DNA from 3 places in the Gordonibacter faecis genome. Region 3 is predicted to be linked to each of the others. Evidence: predicted binding sites of a transcription regulator. Region 3 holds the regulator's gene; each other region holds the start of a gene.

Region 1 (3,278 bases), on a different contig from region 3:
TGGCGCACGCGAGAGGTGACGTTGTTCACCAGCTCCATGGGGGCGCTGGCTACGTTGTCTACCGCATCGACGGCCGACGACACGGAATCGGTGATCTCGTTCACATCTTCCAGAATTTGATCAACACGCATAATTTCCAGGTTCGCAGCATCCACCGTGAGCGACACGCGCTCAACGAGCGGGTCAACTTTAGCCGCAACGGGCTCAAGCGAGGCGGTAATGCGCTCAACGTGGGCCAACGTGGGCTCCACTTGCTTTTGCACCTCTTCCACCGTCTTGCGCGTTCGGCGCACGGTCATGACCAGTTCAACGACGAGCCAAATGAGGGCCGCGCCGACAAGCACGTACACGATGGGCAACGCAATACCTATGATTTCGCTGATATCCATAAGGACGCCTCCTGAGCTACCGAAGCCTTCACTATATCATGTCTACCTCGGATTCTATACAGCCCCGATCACGTTTTCATCCCGCTTCCATAGGCGACACCAATTGGTTACTTGCCCTCGGCCGACGAGGTTTCCGCGGACGACTTATCGGCGTCCGCGGAAGAACCCGCATCGGACGGGGCGGGGGTCGGTTTGGCCGCATCGTCCGCACGCGAGGGCGCTGGGCGGCTTTTAGCCGGACGCTGAGGCGGAGTGCTTGCAGCGTCGAAGCGATCGCGCGCGGCGGCATCGGCCCGGTAGGCTTCCCAGCCGCGGTCGCTCGGGCGGTAGAATACGCCGCGTTCCAGGCCTTCGGGCAAGTAGCGCTGTTCCACCCAGCCGCCCGGATAGTTGTGCGGATACTTATAGGTGCCGTAATCCTCCGAACCTGGACGGTGCCTATCGCGCAGATAGTCAGGTACGGAGCGCGCGGGGCCGTGACGAACCTCGGCGAGTGCAGCGTCAATGCCCGCTTCCGCCGCATTGCTCTTGGGAGCCAACGCTAAATAGATGGCAGCCTGCGCCAGGTTGATGCGGCACTCGGGATAACCGATGACCTCGGCCGACTTAAAGGCCGCCTCGGCCACGAGCAGCGCCTGCGGGTCGGCGTTGCCAATATCTTCCGACGCAGCAATAAACATGCGCCGCGCAATAAACTTCGGGTCTTCTCCCCCGTCAATCATGCGAGCGAGGTAGTACAGCGCGGCGTCCGGATCACTGCCGCGCATCGACTTGATGAACGCGGATATGATGTCGTAGTGCATATCCTTGTTCTTGTCGTAGGGCAGCGTACGGTGCGGCGTGGCGGCACGCACGTTGTCCTCGGTGATGCGCGCGGGCTTCTTACGCGTGCCGGGTTCCACCATGCCGGCGGCCAGCTCCAACGTGGTGAGCGCGCCGCGACCATCGCCCCCGGCCAAAAGCACAATGGCATCACGCGCTTTGTCGTCCAACTGGTAGCGCCCATCGAGGCCGCGTTCGTCGGCGAGCGCGCGGTTGACCAATTCGGCCACGTCCGCATCCGACAGCGCGTGCAGCTCCACAATGCGCGAACGACTGATAAGCGCGGAGTTCACTTCGAAAAATGGATTCTCCGTGGTAGCCCCCACCAGCACAAGCACGCGATCTTCCACGGCGTGCAACAGCGCGTCTTGCTGGCTGCGGTTGAAGCGATGAATCTCGTCGACGAACAGAATGGTGCGCAGCCCGCTCATGGTGAGGCGCTTTTCGGCCGCGTCAATCTCGCGTCGCAGGTCAGACACCGTGCCGCCGATGGCCGACACCTCCACGAACACGGCCTTTGTGGTTTCCGCCACCACGTGCGCCAGCGACGTCTTGCCCGTGCCAGCCGGCCCGAACAAAATGACCGAACTTAGCCGATCCTGCTCAATGGCACTGCGCAGCCAACTACCCGGCCCCACCGCCTCGTCCTGCCCCACCAATTCATCGAGCGATCGCGGCCGCATTCGCACCGCCAACGGCGCAACTTCCGACTTCCGCTCATTCTCTATTTCAGTAAATAAGGTATCCATGAATCCATGGTAACATACGAACGCTTGTTCTGGCTAGACCCCTTATAAAGGTTGTTGCATTCCGGTTGAGCCGGCGACAGGGTGGCGAATATGGAAACTGTCAAACAATACAGATGTCAAGACTTTATTTTGGGCGGGCAAAACATATACTCAAATCAGGTCCTGCCCTCGAAGCCATACTTTGCGATGGACCGATGCTAATACATGAGGGAGCTCAAGATAGCGCGTGAAATGGAGATTCGTGTCTGTTGATACGAAAGCCAGGAAGCGGGCTGCGAGCACCCACCTTTTAAGGTGGGTTCATCCTTCTGGCCGGGGGTGGGGCTTTTCACGCAACACAAAGAGGCGCCGCGCTTCCCCAGGAAACGCGGCGCCTTGGTGTTTCTGGGATACCCCCGCACATACGGCATTTGCAGACTAGCGCGGCTCTCCCCGCACGCGTTTCGGCCGCTACGCGGCGGGTAGGCGCAGGACGAAGACGGTGCCTCCGGTAGGGGATTCTTCTACTTCTATGGTGCCGCCGTGGTAGATGACGGCGTGTTTGACGATGGCAAGACCCAATCCGGTGCCGCCGGTTTCTTTTGAGCGGCTTTTGTCTACGCGGAAGAAGCGCTCGAACACCTTGTCGCGCAGGTCGGCGGGGATACCGGAGCCGGTGTCGCTCACGCGCACCACCACCTCGCCCGCCTCGGGGCGGCGCGCACCCACCCACGCCGCGGCGCCTTCGCCAGCGGCTACCACACCAACGGGCTCCATACCCAGGCTCACCACCACCTCGCCACCCGGGTGGTTGTAGCGGATGCCGTTCTCTATGAGGTTGTACAGCATTTCCTCGGCCAGCGTCTCGCTGCCACGAATGAGCGCGCACGCGCCTTCCACCTGCACCGATACGCCCTGGCCGGCGGCAAAACTCTCCAAGCGCCCAGCAACGCGGTGGGCCGTGGCCACCAAGTCAACCGGCGTGGCCTCGTCGCCGAACGCGGCCTCATCCAGGCGTGACAGCGTCAGCACGTCGGTGATCAGCGAGCGCATGGCCTGGGCTTCGTCGTAGATGAGCGCGGCGAACTTCTGGCGGTCGGCCGGCTGCACCATGTCATTCTTCATAAGTTCGGCGTAGCCCGAAATTACCTGCAGCGGCGTTTTCATCTCGTGGCTCACGTTGCTGGAGAAGTCGCGGCGCAGGTTCTCGGCCTGCGCGAGTTCGGCGTTTTGCTGTTTGAGCTGGCGCTGCTGCTCGTCAATGCGCGTGAGCAGCGGGTCCATTTCCTCGTAGATTTCGTTGTCGAGCGGGTTCGCAAAATCCAGCGCATCAATGGGT
Region 2 (3,278 bases), on a different contig from region 3:
CAACTACACGGTGGGGCAGCGCAAAGGCATTGGCGTGGCCGCGCCCGAGCCGTATTACGTAGTGGAAAAGCGCGTGGCCACCAACGAGCTGGTGGTGGGGTTCGCCGACGAAGCGCGCATTCGCTCCGTGCACCTGGCGCACGCGAACTGGCAGGCCTTTGAGCGTTTGGACGCGCCGCGCGCCGCCAGCGTGAAACTGCGCTACCGGAGCCGTGCCGTTGCGTGTATCATAGAACCCGAACCCGCGGGCGGGGTGCGCCTTGCGCTGCGCGAACCCCAGCCAACGACGGCGCCGGGCCAGTACGCCGTGCTCTACGAAGGGGCCACCGTGCTCGGAGGCGGCATGATTCAGGAGGTAGCATCGGTATGAAAAAGCTGTTCATCATAGGTGGCATGGGTGCTGGCAAGTCGACGGCCCGCAAAGCCCTCGTGGATGCCGGGCTGCCGTTCATCGACCTGGACAAGGTGGGCCACGACGTGCTCACCTGGGACACCGTGAAGGAAGAGCTTGTCGAAACGTTCGGCGCCGACATCATGAATGCGGAAGGCGAAGTGGACCGCAAGGCGCTCGCGCACAAGGCGTTCGTGAGCCCCGCCGAAACGCGCAAGCTGAATCGCATCACGGTGCCGCGCATCGAGGACGCCTACCGAGACCAGGTGGCCGAACTGTCTGCCGCCGGCAACAAGGCCGTGGTGGTGGAGTATTCCGTGTTCAAAAACCGTACATCGTCGCTCGCGTATGACGCCGACGTGGTTATTGCCGTGCTGGCTCCGCTCGACCTGCGTATTGAGCGCGCCGTGGCCTCCGGCTTCGACGAGCAGGACGTGCGCCGCCGCATCGCCCGCCAAATCACCGATGCCGACCGCATCGAAGCCGCCGACGTCGTCTTCAACAACGACGGCACCCCCGAAGAACTCCGCAACCAGGTCATAGCCTGGTGGGGAACGTACAGCAAGGATCTGTAGGGATTCGGACAATTCTGGTACAGGGAGGGCGCCGCTGGTTGGCGCCCTTGTTTTTTGTCGACGGCGAATAACAGTTTCTTCACGAACATCTGTTCATATTGCAGCGGCTGTGCTACACTGGGTGCCTTATGAGCTTCTGATCGCCGCGCGGGTTGTGGGCGCGGCGTGGCGCTTTGTCTCGGAAGGAGCATCATGGCGCATCTTTCTAACATTGAGGGTATTGAGATGGAAGGTAAGCTGCCCGAGGTACGGCTGGCCACCACGCCCTTTGAATCGGTGTCCCCCTACGAGCCGGCGGGCGACCAGCCGCAGGCCATCGAGAAGTTGGCGCGCGGCATTGAGGAAGGCCTGCGCTACCAGACGCTGCTTGGCGTTACCGGCTCGGGCAAAACCTTCACCATGGCAAAAACTATTGAGGCGGTGCAAAAGCCTACGCTGGTCATGGCGCCGAACAAGACGCTGGCCGCCCAGTTGGCAAGCGAACTCAAGGAATTCTTCCCGAACAACGCCGTGGTGTACTTCGTGTCGTACTACGACTACTACCAGCCCGAAGCCTACGTGCCCTCATCCGACACATTCATCGAAAAGGATGCCTCCATCAACGAAGAGGTGGAGAAGCTGCGCCACGCGGCCACCTCTGCGCTGCTGTCGCGGCGCGACTGCATTGTGGTGGCGTCGGTCAGCTGCATCTACGGCATCGGCAGCCCGATGGACTACGCCGGCATGGCTGTGTTCGTGGACAAGCAGAAGGAAATGGATCGCGACGACGTCATCCACGAACTGATTGACATTCAATACGACCGCAACGACTACGATCTGGTACGCGGCACCTTCCGCGTGCGCGGCGACTCGCTTGATGTGTTCCCGCCCTACGCCGACAACCCCGTGCGCATCGACTTTTGGGGCGACGAAATTGAGGCCATCACCGAAATTGACAACGTCACCGGCGAGGTGCTGAACGAGTTCGAGGCGCTGCCCATCTGGCCGGCGTCGCACTACGTGGCCACGCGCCCGAAGATGGATCGCGCGTTGGGTACCGTCCGCGATGAACTGCGCGAACGTCTGCAACAGTTCAAGGAGGAAGGCAAGCTCCTGGAAGCGCAGCGCCTGGAAATGCGCACGAACTACGACCTGGAAATGATGGAGACGATGGGCTTCTGCTCCGGCATTGAGAACTACTCGCGCCACATCGACGGGCGCCAGCCGGGCGAGCCGCCCTACACGCTCATCGACTACTTCCCGAAAGACTTCTTGTGCATCATCGACGAGAGCCACGTCACGGTGCCACAAATTCGCGGCATGCACGAGGGCGACCGCTCGCGCAAAATCACGCTGGCCGAGCACGGGTTCCGCCTGCCTAGCTGCCTAGACAACCGCCCGCTGCGCTTCGATGAATTCGAAGAGCGTATCCCGCAGTTCGTGTACGTGTCGGCCACGCCGGGCGACTACGAGCAGAAGGTGAGCCAGCAACAGGTGGAGCAGATCATTCGCCCCACCGGCCTGCTTGACCCCGAGATTATCGTGCGCAGTTCGGCCTCGCAGATTGACGACATCATTGACGAGGCGAAGGAACGCGCCGCCCGCGACGAGCGCGTGCTCATAACCACGCTTACGAAGAAGATGGCCGAAGACCTGACTGACCACTTACTCGACCAGGGTGTGAAGGCGCGCTATATGCACTCAGACATTGCCACGCTTGAGCGCGTTGAGATTCTGCGCGAGTTGCGCCAGGGCAAGTTTGACGTGCTGGTGGGCATCAACCTGTTGCGCGAGGGCTTGGACTTGCCCGAGGTGTCGCTGGTGGCCATCTTGGATGCGGATAAAGAGGGCTTCCTGCGCAACCACCGCTCGCTCATCCAGACCATCGGCCGCGCAGCCCGCAACGTGTCGGGCCAGGTCATCATGTATGCGGACAAAATTACCGACTCCATGCGCCTGGCCATCGACGAAACCACGCGCCGCCGTGCCATACAAATGAAGTTCAACCAAGATCACGGCATCGAGCCGCAAACTATCCGCAAGGCCATCAATGACATTATGGAATACGTAACCGACGAGGTGGGCAATACCACGGCTGAGCAGGTGAACAAAGAGCTGGCCGCCCTCTCGCGTGAAGAGGTGCTGCGCATCATTCAGTCAATGGAAGACGAGATGGCCTCCGCCTCGCAAAACATGGACTTCGAAGAAGCGGCGCGCCTGCGCGACCAGGTGGTTAAGCTGCGCGCAAGCGTGGAGGGCTCAAGCGAAGACGACGTGCTGAAAAGCCTGAAGAAGAATGCCCGCAAGGGCAGCGCATTCGGCAACCGCAAAAA
Region 3 (3,278 bases):
CCACTGCTGCCGAAACCACCCTCTCCCCGCTCAGATGAAGGAAGTTCTTCGCAGGGATTGAACGTGGCCTCTTCCACGCGCATGATGACCAGCTGAGCAATACGATCGCCGCGACGCACCGAAAACGGAGTGTGCGAATCAAGATTAATGAGCACCACCTTTATCTCACCGCGATAGTTGCTATCAATGAGACCAGGAGCGTTAACCACTGACACCCCGTGCTTAATGGCGAGCCCACTGCGTGGCACCACGAAGCCAGCATACCCAGCAGGCAGCGCCACCGCTATACCAGAGGGCACCAGCGCACGCTCGAAGGGAGCAAGTTCAACGTCACAAGTTGCACGCAGATCCACTCCCGCATCCCCTGGGTACGCACACACAGGAACAGGCAGTTCAGGATCAAGTTGTGTGAGCGGAATGGCAAGATTCGTCATAAGCGCAATCCTTCAAGAGCGGAAGCAAATTCCTCGACGTTTTGGAAATCTTTGTAGACGCTTGCAAAGCGCACGTAAGCCACATCGTCAAGCTTCGCGAGACGCGCAAGTGCCATGTCGCCAAGCTCCTTCGACCGAATTTCATTGCGCGAGGCATTGCGTAGTTCTGTCTCAATACTGTCGATAAGTGATGCTATCTGCTCAGGAGATATGGGGCGCTTCGCGCAGGCGGTAAGCAAGCCGCGCATAAGTTTCTGACGATCGTAGGCTTCCGAAGAACCGTCAGTTTTGATGACAATAAGAGGGTTGTCGCCCAGCCGCTCATAGGTAGTGAAACGGCGTCCGCAGTCGAGGCACTCACGACGGCGGCGGATGGCGGTACCATCTTCAGAAGGGCGAGAATCCACTACCTTTGATTCAATGTTTCCGCAGGAAGGGCAGCGCATAACGGCTCCTTTTACTCGATTTCCGCACAGCCTAACATACCAGATATTGTGCTTCAATCGACATCGCCGATCCCTTCAAAAAAACCGCCCCCACCCGTGACAAAATGACTTCGTTCTTTGCGATGAGCGCTTACAAGTTATTCAAAAGAGAAAGCGGGTGCTCCTGGGGTGGACAGGAGCACCCTGCAGCCACAGAAACGCAGCAATCTGTGGGTAAAGGAAAGAGGCCACTAGAGGCCAGCGAGTATACTTACCAAAGAAAAAAGCGTGAACGCGCAGCCAGCAAGAGCAGCTTGCCACGACTTCATACGATGATACGAACAGCCGGCGAGGCTTCCGTCACGCAACGTAAGAACAACCCCTTTTTCGCGAACATATTCGCGAACCGCACTTTGCGAAGAAAGATTCGATGCGGAAGTGTACTGCCTCACCTGTCCCGGGAACTCTATGATAGTAGCAGCTTGAGACACCGCGTCGAGCTGCGGGAGCAGGGCTGACGTGCCATCAATCGGACACCGCGTTTCAAAATTCTTCATCTTTCTGCCTCCTAGCTCTTGCGTAGAACCTTTGTTCGCATATATAATAGGACGAACAAAAGTTCATGTCAATACAAATTTAAAACATTTGTTCGCCGAGGAAAGGACAGAGCATGGCCGGTAAAGTGACGAAGCGGCAGCAGGCAGTGCTCGACTGCATCGAGGAATGCATTCGAGAAAAGGGCTACGGCCCCACGGTACGTGAGGTCTGCCAAAGTTTGGGTCTTTCCTCCCCCTCCACGGTTCATGTGCACCTGAAGGCGCTTGAAGACAAGGGGCTCATCAAGCGTGACCCGCTCAAGTCGCGCTCCATTGCACTCACTTACCCTCTTGATGCTGCGGAGGGCGCATCGAACGTGATCCAGCCAACCTTTGGCAAGGTGGTGAACGTGCCGCTCGTTGGTAATGTGGCTGCAGGTTCACCCATCCTCGCTGAAGAAAACATCACCGACACCCTTACGCTGCCCACCGACATCGTTGGCGATGCCCCGTCCTTCCTTCTGTCGGTGCGCGGCGAGTCCATGATTGAGGCCGGCATTAACGACGGTGACTACGTGGTGGTGAAAGAGCAGCCTGTGGCGAACAATGGCGACATCGTTGTAGCCATCATCGACGACGGTGCCACCGTGAAGCGCTTCTACAAGGAAAGCGACCATATTCGTTTGCAGCCTGAGAATTCAACGATGGATCCCATCATTACGACCGATTGTTCCATTGCAGGTAAAGTGGTCGCCGTGTTTCGGAGGCTGTAACTCCTGACTTTGAAGAGCACTACCGCCCCTTAGAGTTACTCTAAGGGGCGGTAGTAGGTACGTATTCAGGGGATTTACGCTTCTATCGAAAACGGGCGAAACAGGCCGGCATAGGATGGCGCCGCCAGCATAACGAGATGGGTTCCGTCCTCGCGATGTTCCTCGCTCACAATATGGCAGCGTTCATGCGCAAGCGATACCAGGTCTCCCCTGCTGTAAGGCAGAACAATATCCAAGTGCGCATCGCGCACCGAAGCGACACGGGCAATGCGGGCGACCAGTTCGTCAATCCCCTGCCCTGTCTCCGCAGATACAAGCACCGCCTGCGGGTGTCGCGACCTGAGCGCCGCTTGTTCCTCTTCATCCAGCAGGTCACACTTGTTGAATACCTCAACCCTGTCGACATCATGCGCGCCAATCTGGCCGAGCACATCCTCAACCGCTTCAATTTGTGCTTCGCGCTCGTCTGAGGAAGCATCCACCACGTGCAGCACCAGGTCTGCACCCGTGATCTCGTCAAGTGTGGATTTGAATGCCTCCACCAGCGTCGTCGGCAATTTCTGAATGAAGCCAACCGTGTCGGTAACGGTGATCTCGCGACCTTCCGGCAGTTCAAACTTGCGCGTGGTGGAGTCGAGCGTGGCAAACAGCTGGTCATAGCTGAGCACGCCAGCACCGGTCAACCGGTTAAGCAGGCTTGATTTGCCTGCGTTCGTGTAGCCCGCCAAGGCCACCTTAAACATGCCGCTGGCGTAGCGACTCTCGCGCTGAATTTTACGTACGTCGGCAAGATGCGCCAGCTCGCGTTTGATGGAGGTAATGCGTTTGCGCACCATACGACGGTCCACCTCAAGCTGGCTTTCGCCTTCACCGAAGCGGGAGCCCACGCCGCCACCCATGCGGTTCGAGGCCAGGTGAGCCCACATGCCACGCAAGCGCGGCAGCAGATACTCATTTTGGGCGAGCCGCACCTGCAAGCGACCCTCTTTACTGGTGGCATGCAAGGCAAAAATATCCAAAATGAGCGCCGTACGGTCGATGACCTTAACGTCGCGTCCCACTACTTTTTCCAAGTTAGCCTGCTGGGACGGCGTGAGTTCATCGTCGAAT

Evidence for each region. Region 3 encodes LexA, which represses DNA repair genes until DNA is damaged. Its sites were predicted from a motif close to CNAACANNTGTTNG; they were not measured.
Region 1: the regulator LexA is predicted to act here: its motif matches at 1,978-1,991, upstream of QNJ86_RS02350 (replication-associated recombination protein A).
Region 2: the regulator LexA is predicted to act here: its motif matches at 1,049-1,062, upstream of uvrB (excinuclease ABC subunit UvrB).

The regions. Positions count from the first base shown of each region.
Region 1 is NZ_JASJEU010000004.1:77,856-81,133, forward strand. It holds gene QNJ86_RS02345 (DUF948 domain-containing protein) at 1-389, opposite strand, end outside; gene QNJ86_RS02350 (replication-associated recombination protein A) at 497-1,960, opposite strand; RNA gene ssrS (6S RNA) at 2,117-2,289, shown strand; gene QNJ86_RS02355 (sensor histidine kinase) at 2,411-3,278, opposite strand, start outside.
Region 2 is NZ_JASJEU010000004.1:42,523-45,800, reverse strand. It holds gene mnmA (tRNA 2-thiouridine(34) synthase MnmA) at 1-370, shown strand, start outside; gene coaE (dephospho-CoA kinase) at 367-966, shown strand; gene uvrB (excinuclease ABC subunit UvrB) at 1,159-3,278, shown strand, end outside.
Region 3 is NZ_JASJEU010000003.1:111,934-115,211, reverse strand. It holds gene dut (dUTP diphosphatase) at 1-434, opposite strand, end outside; gene nrdR (transcriptional regulator NrdR) at 431-880, opposite strand; gene QNJ86_RS00770 (hypothetical protein) at 1,111-1,416, opposite strand; gene lexA (transcriptional repressor LexA) at 1,530-2,168, shown strand; gene hflX (GTPase HflX) at 2,243-3,278, opposite strand, start outside.